2 regions of the Alkalibacillus silvisoli genome follow, and region 2 is predicted to be linked to the other one. Evidence: predicted binding sites of a transcription regulator. Region 2 holds the regulator's gene; the other holds the start of a gene.
What was found. The regulator NrdR, encoded in region 2, represses ribonucleotide reductase genes. The targets are predictions, from matches to a motif close to AACACNATATATNGTGTT.
Positions count from the first base shown of each region.

Region 1: a site for NrdR is predicted at 2,172-2,189, ahead of ABDZ63_RS05745 (vitamin B12-dependent ribonucleotide reductase). Genes of this name have one in related genera too.

Region 1 covers NZ_BAAACZ010000009.1:300,173-308,235, reverse strand. The annotation lists gene ABDZ63_RS05745 (vitamin B12-dependent ribonucleotide reductase) at 1-2,077, opposite strand, end outside; gene ABDZ63_RS05740 (rhodanese-like domain-containing protein) at 2,413-2,805, shown strand; gene gcvPB (aminomethyl-transferring glycine dehydrogenase subunit GcvPB) at 2,978-4,447, opposite strand; gene gcvPA (aminomethyl-transferring glycine dehydrogenase subunit GcvPA) at 4,440-5,789, opposite strand; gene gcvT (glycine cleavage system aminomethyltransferase GcvT) at 5,803-6,906, opposite strand; glycine riboswitch at 7,165-7,256, opposite strand; gene ABDZ63_RS05720 (DEAD/DEAH box helicase) at 7,421-8,063, shown strand, end outside.
Region 2 covers NZ_BAAACZ010000009.1:85,279-93,341, reverse strand. The annotation lists gene dnaI (primosomal protein DnaI) at 1-319, opposite strand, end outside; gene ABDZ63_RS04615 (replication initiation and membrane attachment family protein) at 336-1,721, opposite strand; gene nrdR (transcriptional regulator NrdR) at 1,742-2,206, opposite strand; gene ABDZ63_RS04605 (glyceraldehyde-3-phosphate dehydrogenase) at 2,493-3,512, opposite strand; gene coaE (dephospho-CoA kinase) at 3,628-4,230, opposite strand; gene ytaF (sporulation membrane protein YtaF) at 4,241-4,873, opposite strand; gene mutM (DNA-formamidopyrimidine glycosylase) at 4,935-5,768, opposite strand; gene polA (DNA polymerase I) at 5,784-8,063, opposite strand, start outside.

The DNA of each region.
Region 1 (8,063 bases), 210 kb from region 2:
TTTCAAAGTAATCTTGTGCTATATCAGCTTTAACTTCGATAAATTTACCCAAACGGCCGCTTCGATAATACGTAAAGGAGAAATAAGGCTCTAATCCTGTTGAAACGCCAACCATTGTACCCGTAGAACCAGTTGGTGCAACAGTCAATAAATGGCTATTACGAATTCCATACTTTAAGACACCTTCTCGAATATCTTCAGGCATCTTCTTCATATAACCAGTGTTTACAAACTGTTCACGTAATACTTGTGTCTCTTCATCTGTTTCACCGATTAAGAATGGGAAGCTTCCTTTCTCCTTTGCTAATTCAATCGACGTACGATAAGCAGTTGTAGCGATTGCTTCAAATATTTGATCGACTAAATGATTACCCTCTGCAGTACCATACGCTGTTTCGCAGTAAATAAGTAAATCATGTAACCCCATAACACCTAAACCAACACGACGTTCTCCTAAAGCTTGTTCTCGGTTTTCATCCAAGAAATACGGTGTTGAATCAATTACGTTGTCTTGCATACGCACGCCTACCTCTACCGTTTGCTTTAGCTTTTCAAAATTTGGCTGTTTTAACTCTTCCTCAGCAATTGCCGCTAGATTAACTGCTGCTAAATTACAAACCGAATACGGTGCTAGAGGTTGTTCGCCGCAAGGATTAGTCGCAACAACTTTTTGACCATAGGCTTTAGCATTTGTTTCCTTGTTTGCATTATCAATAAAGAAAATGCCTGGTTCTGCTGAATAAGTCGCACAGATATTAATTAAATTCCATAATTCCTTTGCTTTAATTTGTTTATAGACTCTCGTTGAAAAACCTAATTGCTCCCATTCACGCACATCACCATATTCGCTCCAATGTTCGTTATAATATGCCATTTCCTCCTCAGAATAATGTTCTACATCTGGGAATCGAAGTTCGTAAACATCATCATTCTCAACAGCTTCCATGAATTCATCTGTAATACAAACAGAAATATTGGCACCTGTTAAAAATTCTGGATTATGGACACTATATGTGCCACCATCTCGTAATTTTTGCTCTGCTTCACGAATGTTTTCTTCTGTAAAACCGCCTAATCCTTCAATGTGCTTATAATTAGCAATACCTTGATATAGCTGTAACTCTGAATTCGATAATGGCGTAAAATTCAATTTATCTTTAGCCAATTGTTGGATCGTTTCATCTTCTATATTCTCTATTAAATACCTTAAGATTCGTGGGTTTTGCATTTTAGAAATAATAAATTCAATAATATCAGGGTGCCAATCATTTAACATAATCATTTGAGCACCACGTCTTGAACCACCTTGCTCGACTAAATGTGTAAGCTTTGCAATATCATCTAACCACGAGACAGAACCAGAAGATTTACCATTAACACCACGGGCTAACGCATTACGAGGTCTTAATGTTGATCCATTTGTACCTACACCACCGCCACGAGACATAATTTCCATTACTTGCTTACGGTGATCACTAATTCCTTCTCGGGAATCTTTAACAAATGGCATAACATAACAATTAAAATAAGTAACATCAGTATTCGACCCTGCACCATACAAAACACGACCTGCTGGTACAAACTTCAATGCTGATAATTCTCGATAAAACTTCTCGAACCACTCTTGGCGCTTTTCTTCGGTTTGTTCAACTTCAGCTAAACCAGTCGCATTACGTAGTGCGATTTGTTCGTAATAAATTTCTAGAGGTTTATCTATTACACTAAGTGGTCTTTCTATTAAACCGGTCTTTTGTGACTCTTCAGATTCTAGTACATGAACGTACTCATCTTCCACTTTTACAACCGCCTGAGTACCGTTTAGTTCAACAATATATCCAGTCCCTCGAGCTGGGAATTTCGGGTCTTCTTTAATCGTTAAAACGACAAAGTCACCCTCTTTAATTGTTTTCTTTTCCGTATCTTTAAACGCATAACGATCTAACATGACTAACCGAGAAACACCTTGATGTGTCGTATGCATATCAGGTGTAATAGGGTGCACGTGAGGAAATTCTTTGATGTCTTCGTTCAATTGTGCAATGTCCAAATTAATTTGTTTATCTTTTATATCTTGCATTACGTTACCTCCTTCACGTAAGATAGAATCGTTATGTTTTTATATCATAACGATTCTATCTAATCTATAATTACAGTATCAAAACAGAATCAATAAATCAATATATTGTATTGTTATTTTTATAAAACATCCATATGTAGTGTTTTACTCATAATCTAACTAAAAAGTCAACAGCTCACTAATAAGAATTCCTTACTTTTTTGTTAAGCATTTTAAACAATTAGAATAACACGATTAACTCGTTAATAGAATAACTTAGAAAAAATCTTTGAAACAAACACAAAACACTCTTATAATAAATATGGGACTGAACAAGAAGAAAGAGGGGAAGCATAATGGAAGCATTATTAATTATACTTGTTGCGATTGCTGTTTTAATATTATTTGCTGTATTTAGAAACATGCGTATGCAAAAGCATTTAAGAACCTTAACAGAGGAACAGTTTAAAGAAGGCTATAGAAAGGCTCAGTTAATTGATGTTCGTGAACCAAAGGAATTTGAAAGAGGTCATGTTTTAGGCGCACGTAATATTCCACTTTCCCAATTAAAGCAAAGAATGGGCGAAGTAAGAAAAGACCAACCTGTTTACCTATACTGTCAACGTGGTTCAAGGTCGATGAAAGCAGCTAACAAACTACGTAAAAATGGCTATGAAGGACTTCACCAATTAAAAGGTGGCTTTAGTAAGTGGACAGGTAAAATCAAAGTGAAGAAAAAAGCATATTAAAGCAAGATGAGTTAAAATTTGAGAGACTGGGACGAAAGAATTTAATTAAGAATCCGAATTACTTGAAGTTTGATTGGATTATACCTGCTAAGGAAATATATAGTTAAAATACAAAAAGCAGTTCAGTTTAGAGTGACATGCACTCTAAACTGAACTGCTTTAATTTTAATGTTTATTCTTCACGATAAAAGCGTAAGACTGGTTTTCTTGCCGCTGTTGTTTCATCCATACGATCTACAACCGTAGTGTGTGGTGCTTCTTGCACTTTCTCTGGGTCTTCTTTTGCCTCATTTGAAATTTGAATCATGGCATCGATGAACTCATCTAAAGTTTCTTTCGCTTCTGTTTCAGTCGGTTCAACCATTAACGCCTCTTCAACATTTAATGGGAAGTAGATTGTTGGTGGGTGGTAACCAAAATCCAATAGACGTTTTGCCATATCAAGTGTTCTTACACCCATCTTCTTCTGGTTCTTACCTGACAATACAAATTCGTGTTTACAATGCTGATTAAATGGTAGTTCAAATTCTTCTTCTAATCGGCGCATCATATAATTCGCATTTAAGACCGCATTTTCACTAACTTGCTTTAAGCCATCTGGTCCCATTGAACGGATATACGTATACGCACGAACATTAATGCCAAAGTTTCCATAATAAGGCTTAATTCTTCCAATGGATTGTGGACGGTCATACTCAAAGAAGTATTCACCTGAATCACGCTTAGAAACTAATGGCTTCGGTAGATAAGGTGCAAGTTCTTTAGTTACACCGACCGGTCCAGAACCAGGACCACCACCGCCGTGAGGACCAGTGAAAGTTTTGTGTAAGTTTAAGTGTACAACATCAAAGCCCATGTCACCTGGACGTGTATAACCCATAATGGCATTTAAGTTAGCACCATCATAGTATAGACGCCCTCCTGCATCGTGTAGAATTTTAGCCATTTCTAAGATGTGCTCTTCAAATAAACCTAGCGTATTTGGGTTCGTTAACATTAAAGCAGCAGTATTTTCATCGACTACTCGCTTTAGGTCTTCTAGGTCGACTAATCCATTTTCATTTGACTTAACAGTAACCGCTTCAAGACCTGCTACTGTAACTGATGCTGGGTTTGTTCCGTGAGCTGAGTCAGGGACGATAACCTTTGTACGGTGATCATCACCATTTGCCTCATGAAAAGCACGGATCATCATTAGACCAGTCCATTCACCTTGTGCGCCCGCTGCAGATTGTAATGTAACAGAATCCATTCCCGTAATTTCACTTAAAGATTCTTGTAAATCATACATTAACGCTAATGCACCTTGAACAGAAGTTTCCTCTTGATATGGATGAACCATACTAAACCCTGGAATTCGTGCAATATCTTCATTAATTTTTGGGTTATACTTCATCGTACATGAACCTAAAGGATAAAAACCAGAATCAACTCCATGATTACGTGTTGATAACGCTGTATAATGACGCATAATTTGCAGCTCGCTTACCTCTGGTAGATCTGGGGCATCTTTACGTATATATTCATTAGAAAACTCTTCATCAAGATTAAGGTCCTCTACATCTAAGTCAGGTAAATGATAACCTTTACGACCTTCTTTGCTTAATTCAAAAATCACTGAAAAATCTTGCTCATTAGCCATTAGCTTCACCCACTTCCTTAACAAATTGATTGATTTCTTCCTTCGATCGAACCTCTGTAACAGCTACTAACATATGGTTTTCAAGACTTGAATTGTTTCGACCTAAGTCATAACCACCAATGAAGCCTTTTTGTAGCAACATTTCATTCACTTCTGATACAGGCTTATTTAATTTAACGATAAATTCATTAAAGAATGCTCCATCATGCAACGTCTCAAAACCTGCTTTTTCAAATGACTTCTTTGCATAGCGTGCTTTCTTCATGTTTAGTTCAGCCATTTCACGGACACCTTCTTTACCAAGAGCTGTCATAGCTACTGATGATGCTAATGCATTTAAAGCCTGATTTGAACAAATGTTTGAAGTCGCTTTATCACGACGAATGTGCTGTTCACGAGCTTGTAAAGTTAAAACAAAGCCACGACGTCCTTCCTCATCGACCGTCTGACCGACTAAACGCCCGGGCACTTTACGCATTAATTTCTTTGTCGTTGCAAAATAACCACAATGAGGCCCACCAAACTGTGTTGGAATACCGAATACTTGTGTATCACCAACAACAATGTCAGCACCAAATTCACCTGGTGGTGTTAAATACCCTAATGCTAGTGGGTTACTTGAAACAATCATCATTGTTTTCTTTTGGTCTTCTAACATGGCTTCGACTTCTTTTAATGGTTCTACTTGACCGAAGAAGTTTGGATATTGAATAACGACACTTGCTGTTTCATCATCTAATTCGGACTTTAATTGATCTAAGTCAGTTAAGCCATTTTGGTGATCAATTTCAACAATTTCTAAATTAAAACCTTTAGCATAAGTATAAATGACATCCATAGATTCAGGATGGATGGCTTTAGAAACTAATACTTTTTTCTTTTTTGTTTGACCAGCACTTAAGTTTACAGCCTCTGCAAGTGCTGTCCCACCGTCATACATTGAAGAGTTAGCGACTTCCATTCCCGTCATTTCACAAACCATCGTTTGGAATTCAAAGATTGCCTGCAATTCACCTTGTGAAATTTCAGGCTGATATGGCGTGTAAGCCGTATAAAATTCAGAACGAGAAATGACATGATCTACAATGGATGGGATGTAGTGTTGATATACACCTGCACCTAAAAAGGATGTATGAGAATTCGAGTGACTATTCTTTTCAGCTAGTTCAGTTAATTCTTTCGTTAACTCATACTCAGATTTTGCAGGCTTAATATTTAATTCACCTTCAAAGCGCACTTCTTTTGGGATATCTTGAAAAAGCTCTTCAGTTGATGAGACACCAATGGTATCTAACATTTCTTTTCGATCTTGATCTGTCATAGGAATATAACGATGTTGCATATACTTTCACCTCTTACTTTCTTTTATAAAATGGCGTTGGAACAATTTTAGCTGTCAATGTTCTTTTTCTTACCTTGACATCTAGCTTTTCACCTTCATTTGCATACTGGACATCAATTAACGCTAAGCCAACATTTTTACCTAATGTAGGTGATTGTGTCCCAGATGTAACAAAGCCAATTACTTCTTCATTTTTCAACACTTCATAGCCATTACGAGGAATGCCTTTATCAATCATTTCAATGCCCACTAACTTACGAGTAGGGCCATTTTCCTTTTGTTCTTTTAATACTTCTTTACCAATGAAATCTACTTCTTTATTCACTTTAACCGCAAAGCCAATGCCCGCTTCAACAGGTGTTATATCTTTTGTTAGCTCTTGAGAATATAAAGCTAGGTTCGCTTCAAACCTTAACGTATCACGAGCACCTAGTCCAATTGCTTGTAAGCCTAAAGGTTCACCTGCTTCTAAAATAACTTGCCATAGCTTTGGCCCAGATGCATCATTAATGTAAATTTCGAACCCATCTTCTCCTGTATAACCTGTACGCGATACTAATGCGCCATGTTCTACACCTTTAATTTGAACATCATTTTTAAAGCGGAAAAATTTAATCTCACTTAAATCTTCATCTGTAAGTTTTTGTAGAATCGCTTCTGCTTTTGGCCCTTGTAAAGCCAGTTGTGCAAAATCATTAGAAATATTTTCAATTTGAACATTACCTTCTTTATTTTCAATAAGCCAATCGAAGTCTTTCTCTGTATTTGCTGCATTCACAACTAATAGATAATCATCTTCATCACGTTTGTAAATAATAAAGTCATCAACCGTACCACCATTTGGATAGCACATAGCTGTATATTGTGCTTGGTTAACCTTTAATTTACTAACATTGTTTGTTACGACTTTTTGAAGGAATGCTTCACTATCTACTCCTGTTACAGCAATCTCACCCATATGAGAAACATCAAACAAGCCAGCATTTTCCCTTGTTGCATGGTGCTCTTCTTTAATACTAGAAAATTGTACAGGTAAATCCCAGCCACCAAAATCAATTGTTTTAGCACCTAACTTTTCATATTCAGGAAAAATTGGTGTTCTCTTTAATTCTCCCATTTCATTTACCCCCTACATTTAAGATTTGCTCTACTATCACCGTTAGATTTTCAACAATTATTCATGCATTTGTTAAAAACAGTCCAAAATAATAATTAGAGCTTCAGTAAAATAGTGTCTACAAACCGAAAAAGAGAATGCCAAATAAGCTTTGGCATTCTCTCTGTCCTGACACCTGAAAGTTTCACATCGCAAGTTCAATGCTTACATCTTTGGTGGTTTATCGCGTCTTATGACGACAAACTCTCTCCAGAGGTGCGTCATACAAGAGTCATTTTGCCTGAGAGATTCATACTTTCGTATTTGCTCCGTCGGCGTCACTTGGCTGTGAGCTCTCCCCTTGTAATCATTCGCTGATAATTTTCATTTTTTTGAGCATAATAAAACAATGAAATGCTTTAAACACTCCTAAATTGTACAAAAAGTATGAATTAAATTCTAAATGACATTATACCACAATCTTAAATGATGTGTAAGCGTCATCATAAAGTTTATTTTAGTTAGGAGATTTTATATGAAGCCTATAATTAATGTTGATAACTTATACAATGTCCTTGAAGAAGTTCAAGATCAAACTAACAGTGATTGGGACACATTTACAAAAGCATATCAACTTAGTCAATTATCAATGACTGATAAAAATGAATTAACTTCCTTAAAATACTTACCAAACCTTGAACTACTTCCCCACCAACGTGAGGCTGTAGATAAGGTTTTATTTCATATGCATGGACGAGCAATTCTTGCAGATGAAGTAGGGTTAGGTAAAACGATAGAAGCTGGTGTCATTCTAAAAGAGATGATGATTAAAGGACTAGTTAAAAAAGTATTAATCTTAGTCCCATCCTCTTTAATTCGACAATGGGAGTATGAAATGAATCAAACGTTTTTCATTCCTGCAAGAGCTAAACACCGTTCATATCCGTGGGAAGCTTATGATATTGTAATATCTTCTATTGATCTGGCTAAAAAAGAGCCACATGCCTCCCACTTAATTGAACAAGACTATGATTTACTGATCGTCGATGAAGCACACCGATTAAAAAATGCACAAACAAAAAACTATCAATTTGTTAAGCAACTTAAATCGACTTATTGTTTACTACTAACTGCAACACCTATACAAAATAAGATTGATGAAATCTATCACTTAATGA
Region 2 (8,063 bases):
CTTTTTCTTTTCTTTGGCATTCATGATAGATTAACTTAACTTTTCCGCTTTGTACTCGGGCTTCTGGAACGTAACCTGGAATGACATTAATACAACTTTGTAATGACTTACACTTCTCACAGTTAAGTGATTGATCGTCATATTCATACAACTTCATTAATTGTGACTCAATTTGGCTTTCAGTTAGTTCTGGGTGTTCTTTTAATAACTTTTTGACACGTTCTGAAGATAACACTTTATCTCGCATTTCTTTCATCGATGCTTGAAAATGATCGTTATTTTTCAACCAGTTTTTGAGCGTAGATTGAATGGGTTCCATTAAAATCATCCTTCATTCATTGTTTCGATTGTGAAAAGCTTTTAAAGAAAGCTTCTAAATCCTCATTTGAATCTTCTATTTTTGAATCTTCTAGTTTTTTATTTTCATCTGTTTTTTGAGGTTCGTTTTTTTGTTGTTTTTGCTCTTTAAACCATTTCGGTAATACTTCCTTAGATTTACTTGTAGATTTCTGCTGTTTTTGTTTCTTTTTTTGTTGCCACGTTTGATACATATGATGTTCCTTCTTCGCCATATCCATTGCAGCTTTAGCTGTATTTACACCTTCACGACTCCAATGGGCAGCTATTGTATCCATATAATTACGATTTAATTTATTCCCATTTTTCTTTAATACGTAGTGAACTAATACATTCATAACAGGTTGGGATAATCCATGCTCTTCCATTAGATTCGTAATCATTTCAATCTCTTTCATTGAAGCGATTCCAGAACTTGAATGGTCCTCTAGCAATTCACGATGGGTAATTTGGTCAAAATGTTGAATCAATTGGTTCTGTTTCGATTCAGGTTGTTCATTGGACGTTGCCTCTACTACCTCATCCTGACCTACTTTATGTGCTTGTCCTTTTGTATACAATCGTGGTGGGACCGTACCATGCTTTTTATAATAAATATCTTTACACATATCAAGAAATTCTTGACGGTCAAAACCTGCATCCTCATTTACAGCCCAAAGCAATGCCTTCTCCAACTCTAAATAGTCAACATCATAGATTTTGATTATTTTTTCCATGTAATTCAAATTAGCATTCGTTAGAATATTTTTCGGTTCTATTTGTTGTTGAGTTAGCATTTTGTATAACCATTCTAATGGCAAGTCAGTTTGAATAACCAGTGATTCATCAGCTTCTCTTTTAGGGGGCTGTTTTTTATGTGCGACAGTTGTAAATACATCATCAAAACTAAGAGTCACATCTTCTACGTTTGATGATATTGAAGGTTTTGGTGCAAGTCGCTTTTGTAATTGTTGATGCGCTTCTTTTCCAACGTGATGTTCTAATAAAACTGATAGAGTTGGATGATCAAAAAATTGAAAAGCCGAAACAGGCCGTCTTAATAAATAATAAAAAGTCCGGAAACTATCCTCTTCTTTAAATGACTTTAATAACCCAATTCCTTCAAGCTTTTTACGCGCTTCATATAGATCATCTAATGTTATATTTAAAAGACTCATCATATAATGATGCGAGATTTGTGATTGTGATAATTGGGAGGTCGATGAGCGCCACAAGGCTTGATATAAAGCCACACTCTCCTTGCCGATTAACGGCTGATAAAGCAGTGTTAGAACAGAATCCGCATCTTCAAAAAACGTTGTTTGCTTAATTATTTGCATTTGATCATTAGGTAATAAATGCTTCATCCGCTCTTGCACGATCATCACTCCCCTCTTGTTTCTATCTAACTATTCTTCGTACGGTTAATCATATCATGTAACTCATTCATAAATACATTAATGTCTTTAAATTGTCGATAAACTGAAGCAAATCGAACATAAGCCACTTCATCAACTTCAGCTAACCGACCCATTATCAATTCCCCAATATCTTGACTTAAAATCTCTGAGTTACCTTGATCTCTTAAATCCTTCTCAACATCAAAGGCGACTTGTTCGATTTGCTCTAATGAAACGGGTCGCTTCTCACAAGATTTTATTAAACCACGCTTTAACTTTTCTCGGTTAAACTCTTCTCTCGTACCTTCTTTTTTCACGACAATAAGTGGAATTTCCTCAACGCGCTCAAAAGTTGTAAATCGATAATGACAATCATCACATTCACGTCGACGTCTAATCGATTTACCTTGATCAATTGGCCTTGAATCTAAAACTTTTGTGGTTTTATCATCGCAATTTGGGCATCTCATATGTTAGCCACCTCAAAAACATATTTTCAATAATACTATTTTGTTTATTATAACAAAAAGTTCATAATTTTAATGGGTTCTGCCTTATTTCATTATAAAGAAAAACAAAAACCATCGCCAAGTATTTATTAATATTTTAAATGGGTAACTTAGACTTCATTGTGATTTAGGTTCTTTGAAAGACAACAGACGAACCACTTTTGAGTATATAACCTAAATAAAAAAACTGCTTCAATAGTTAAAGGTTTATAACTGTTGAAGCAGCTTATTAAGCTTAAATTATATTTTATTGATGAACGTATAATTGGTTTCCTACGTATTTCACTAAGTCAACTACTCGACATGAATAGCCCCACTCATTATCATACCATGCTAAGACCTTTACTTTACGATCATCCATTACGATCGTTGATAAACCATCTACAATAGATGAATAAGGTGAAGTTGTGTAATCAATTGAAACTAACGGGTCATCATTAATCGATAGATAATCATTTAATTCTCCATTCACAGCATCATGGAATGCTTGATTAACTTGTTCTTCAGTAACATCTTGTTCTAGGTCAACAACTAGGTCTACTAAAGAAACGTTAGGAGTCGGGACACGTAATGCCATTCCGTGTAATTTTCCGGTTAAGCTCGGTAAAACTTCATTAATCGCTTTAGCAGCTCCTGTTGATGTTGGGATGATTGATTGTGTACATCCACGAGCTCTTCTTAAATCTTTATGAGGATTATCTAAGTTTTGTTGATCATTTGTAAACGCGTGAACGGTCGTCATTAATCCATTTTCAATTCCGAATTTTTCATGCAATACTTTAGCGACTGGTGCTAAACAGTTCGTCGTGCACGAAGCATTTGAAATAACATGGTGCTTTTCAGGGTCATAAGTTTCTTCATTAACCCCCATCACAATCGTTTGATCAGCTGGTTTTCCTGGGGCAGTAAGTACGACCTTTTTAGCCCCTGCTTCTATATGTGCTCCTGCTTTGTCATTTGAATTAAATTTACCTGTTGCTTCAACAACAACATCAACATTTAATTCATCCCATGGTAATTCAGCAGGATTACGGTTTGAAACCTTCATAATTTTATGCCCATCTACAACTAATTCATCATTAACAACCTCAACAGAGCCTTCATACGCTCCGTGTACTGAATCATATTTAATTAAATGAGCTAACGTTTCTGTTGGATAGCTTGCATTAATTGCTACAATTTCTACTTGTTGTTCTTTCATCGCACGGCGAAATACCATTCTACCTATTCGCCCAAAACCATTTATTGCTATTTTTGTTACACTCATTTAAAGTCCCCCTCAATAACTTTATGTTATACTTTTTGTTGTTTTATTGATATTAGTATAACACATTAAGTTAGAAATGTGAGGAGTTTTTTATAAAAATGGACAAAATTTAAGTTTAAACCTCTATTCCCCAAGTATTTAAAATGTCTTTTAATTGATCTTCACTTTCTTTTATAGAACCACCGTTATTGACAATAGTATCAGCCAGGTCCTTTTTTTCAGTGATCGGGATTTGTGCGTTAATTCGTTCTAAAGCTTTCTCAGCTGAAATTTCATCACGTTTAGTCAGTCGATCAAGCTGTATATCAGGATCAACATAGACGACTAGCACCTTATCTACATAATGAAACAAATCACTCTCAAAAAGTAACGGAATATCCATTACTACAAGTTCCACGTTATTTGAGACATACTGATCACGTCTTTCTAACATCCTCTTTCGGATTTTGGGATGCATAATTTGATTCAGCTTTTTTCTTTTTGATTCATCTTGAAAAACGATATTACCTAAAGCTTCCCTGTTTAAAGAACCATCTTCTTGTAATACTTGCCTTCCAAAAGTCGCAACGATTTGTTCATAAGCTTCTTCACCTACTTGCACGACTTCTCTTGATATTGTGTCTGCATCGATTACTGGAAAGCTCCAATCAATCAGCATGTTTGAAATAGTTGATTTACCTGTTGCAATACTGCCTGTTAATCCAATAACTAATGTCATAATCAATTCCCTACCTTATAAAGTTCCAAATCCCTAAGCTTATTAAAATTAACCCTGGTATAAATGAAAGCGGGTGTACCCAAGCAAAACGATGCATCCATTTACCAAGACCTATACCACAAATTAAGAAAAACATTGACGCTAAACCTACAACGCCTGCGACAACGAATGCTGGAATTTCAAAGAAAGCTGCACCAATACCACTAGCGAAAGAATCTAATGATAATGCTATTGCGACGATGACTGATTCCATACCCGTGATCGAACCTGAACGGTCACGGTCAGCAACTTGTGGACGTTTTAGTATTTCCCATAATGTTTTCAAATTGAGAGTCATTTCTTGAACCCGACTGTAATATTTAACTTTTTGTTTTTGGTCTTGTAACCATTGCCAAAGCACCCATGTACCGATTGCAATGAAAATTAACCCACCTAAAAATTGTGAAATAAATGGCATGATGAACATGACAAGTTCACCAATCCAACCACCAAGTAAAAAACTACAAGCTGTGAAGGCTCCAACCATTAAAATCGTGTATGGTTTCACTCTAATCGAACGGACACGATACGTTAAACCAAAAAAGAAACTGTCAAAACTGACTGCGAAACTAAGTAACAACGTCAGAATCAATAAATCAAGCAACAGTAAAAGCTCCTTCCATAAGGGTTCAAATTATCTTATGAAAAGAGCTAATATACTGTGTTTAATCGCCTATAATTTGACATGTTGGACAAAAGTGAGTCCCTCTTCCTCCTACTTTTGTTTTAACAATGGGTGTTAAACAAGTCACACATGGTTCACCTGTTTGATCATATACCGTTAACTCTAACTGAAACATACCAATTTCACCTAAGGAATTAAGGTATGACCGAATTGAGGTACCCCCTTTTTCAACTGCACTACTCAACACTTCAACAGTTTTCTTCTGTAGCTTTGTGCACTCTTCAAACGTTAAACTTGAAGCAACTCTTTCTGGATGAATATGGCTTTTAAATAAAGCTTCATCAACATATATATTGCCTAAACCCGTCACTATGGTTTGGTCAAGTAAAGTCGGCTTAATTAAGCGTGAAGTTTTTTGTAATCGTTCAAATAAATAATTAGGTGAAAAGTTTTCACTAAATGGCTCTAGACCTAGCTTGTTAAGCGGGGCTGTATCTAGTTCATTACCTATTGGCTTTAAGTGCATCGTTCCGAATTTGCGAACATCTTTATAGCGTAATTCTTTGCCATTATTCAATCTGAAAATAACATGCGTATGGTGGTCAAATGATTCATGACTGTCAAAAACACCGTACTTCCCTTCCATACGCAAATGTGAAATTAAAACGTCATCCTCTAAATAAAATAGCAAAAATTTCCCTAATCTTTTAATAGATTGGAATCGTTGCCCTTTAATTTGAACTTTAAACTGTTCTGTGTCTTCAGGTTGTTTAATAATCCCTGGATAGTGAATATAAACATCTTCAATCGTGCATCCTGTAATGATTGGTTCTAATGTTTTTCTTACTGTTTCAACTTCTGGTAATTCTGGCATGTCTAGTTCTCCTCTTTACTTCGCATCATACCAAGTATCGCCATAAGAGCTATCAACGACCAAAGGTACTTGTAAGTCAATCGTTTGTTCCATTGCTTCTTTAATGAGTATTTGTAGCTTCTGGGCGTCTTGTTTCTTCACTTCAAATATAAGCTCATCATGAACTTGTAGCAGCATCGTAGCTTCAATGTCTTGGTTCTTCAGCTGCTCGACTACATCAAGCATTGCCTGTTTAATAATATCAGCAGCACTGCCTTGAATGGGTGAATTCATCGCTGTTCGCTCTGCAAAACTACGACGATTAAAGTTACGACTATTTATATCAGGTAAATATCTTCTGCGCTTCATAATCGTCTCTATAAAACCATCACGCTTTGCTTGGGTTACTATATCATCCATGTATGATTTAACCCCTGGATAACTTTCAAGATACTTATTAATAAATTGTTCTGCCTCTTTTCGTGTGATCCCAAGACTTTGACTTAATCCATAATCACTGATTCCATACACAATACCGAAATTGACAGCTTTTGCTTGCCTTCTCATCAAATCAGTTATTTCATCTTCTTTAACATTAAATACATCCATAGCCGTTTGCGAATGAATGTCCTTTCCGTTATTAAATGCTTCAACTAACTTTTCATCTTGTGCAATATGAGCTAATACACGCAATTCAATCTGCGAATAGTCAGCGGCTAAAATAACTGAATCGGATTCTGATGGGACAAAAGCTTGCCTTATACGGCGTCCTTCTTCTAATCTAATCGGGATATTTTGTAAGTTCGGTTCTATTGAACTTAATCGACCAGTTTGTGTTAATACTTGGTTAAATCGTGTATGAATTTTATCTGTATCATGATGGACTACTTTTAAAAGTCCTTCCAAATAGGTTGATTGGAGTTTCGCTAACTGTCTATAGTTTAAGATTTCTTCAACAATTTCATGTTCATGTTGTAATTTCTCAAGTACATCAGCTGAGGTCGAATATCCTGTTTTTGTTTTTTTAATTACTGGTAGCTCTAAGTCTTCAAACAATACTTTCCCAAGTTGTTTAGGTGAATTAATGTTAAATTCTTCACCTGCTAATTGATGAATATGAGCCTCAATATCATTCAAACGTTCACCTAAGTCTTTGTTCATTTCATTTAAACGACCAAGGTCTAACTTTACACCTGTATATTCCATATCAGCTAATACAGATGATAACGGCATTTCTAAGTCATAATATAACGCTTGTTGTTCGTTTGTTTTTAATTCACCCATTAATAATGGATATAGTTTAAGACCAACAAGTCCTTTTCTAACAATGTGCTCTTGATAAGTTTCCTCATTAGGTATTTGACGTTTTGCACCTTTACCATAGATTTCTTCATCATATGACACTTCAGTTAACCCATAACTATGAGCAATAGAAGTCATGTCACCATCATGGCTTTGAGGATTAACAATATAAGCAGCAAGTTGAAGGTCAAATTCAATACCTTCAATTTGAATACCACGCCACTTCATCGCCACTTGTAATTGTTTTTTATTAAATACAATTTTAGAACTTGACTGATCTCTCAACCATTGTTTAAATGAGTCGTCATTTATTAGACCAGTTGGCAAGAAATAGTGACCTTTATTATTAACTAAACTAAATCCGATCATATCCGCTTCATGATAGTTATCATCTAACATTTCAACAAATAACATGTTTCCATTATCATCGACTATAGATGAATCAAAATAATCCAGTACTTCATAATCAATCTCTTCATAGTCTTCTTTAAATTCTTCACCTTTAACTTGTCCCATTAACGATTGAAAGCCATAAGATTTGAAAGCAGTCACTAATTCACGTGATTGATACCCTTCATATAATAAGTCATTAAGCGTTAGTTCAATTGGAGAGTTCTGATTAATCGTTACGAGTTCTCTACTCATGAAGGCTTCATCTTTATTATTCATTAAATTCTCTTTTAACTTCTTACCACTGACGTCATCAATATTTTCATATATATTTTCTAATGAATTAAACTGTTTTAAAAGCTTAATAGCTGTTTTTTCACCGACACCTGAAACGCCAGGGATATTATCCGATTTATCCCCCATTAACGCTTTAAGGTCAATGATCTGCTCTTTAGTAATCCCCATCTTCTCTTCTATAGTTGTAGTGGTGAAATGATCTATTTCTGTAATTCCTTTTCTCGTTAAAGAGACTGTAGTATGATCAGATGCTAATTGTAATAAATCTTTATCCCCTGAGTACACTGTTGTCGACTGTTTATTTTGATCAGCCTCCTTCACAACTGT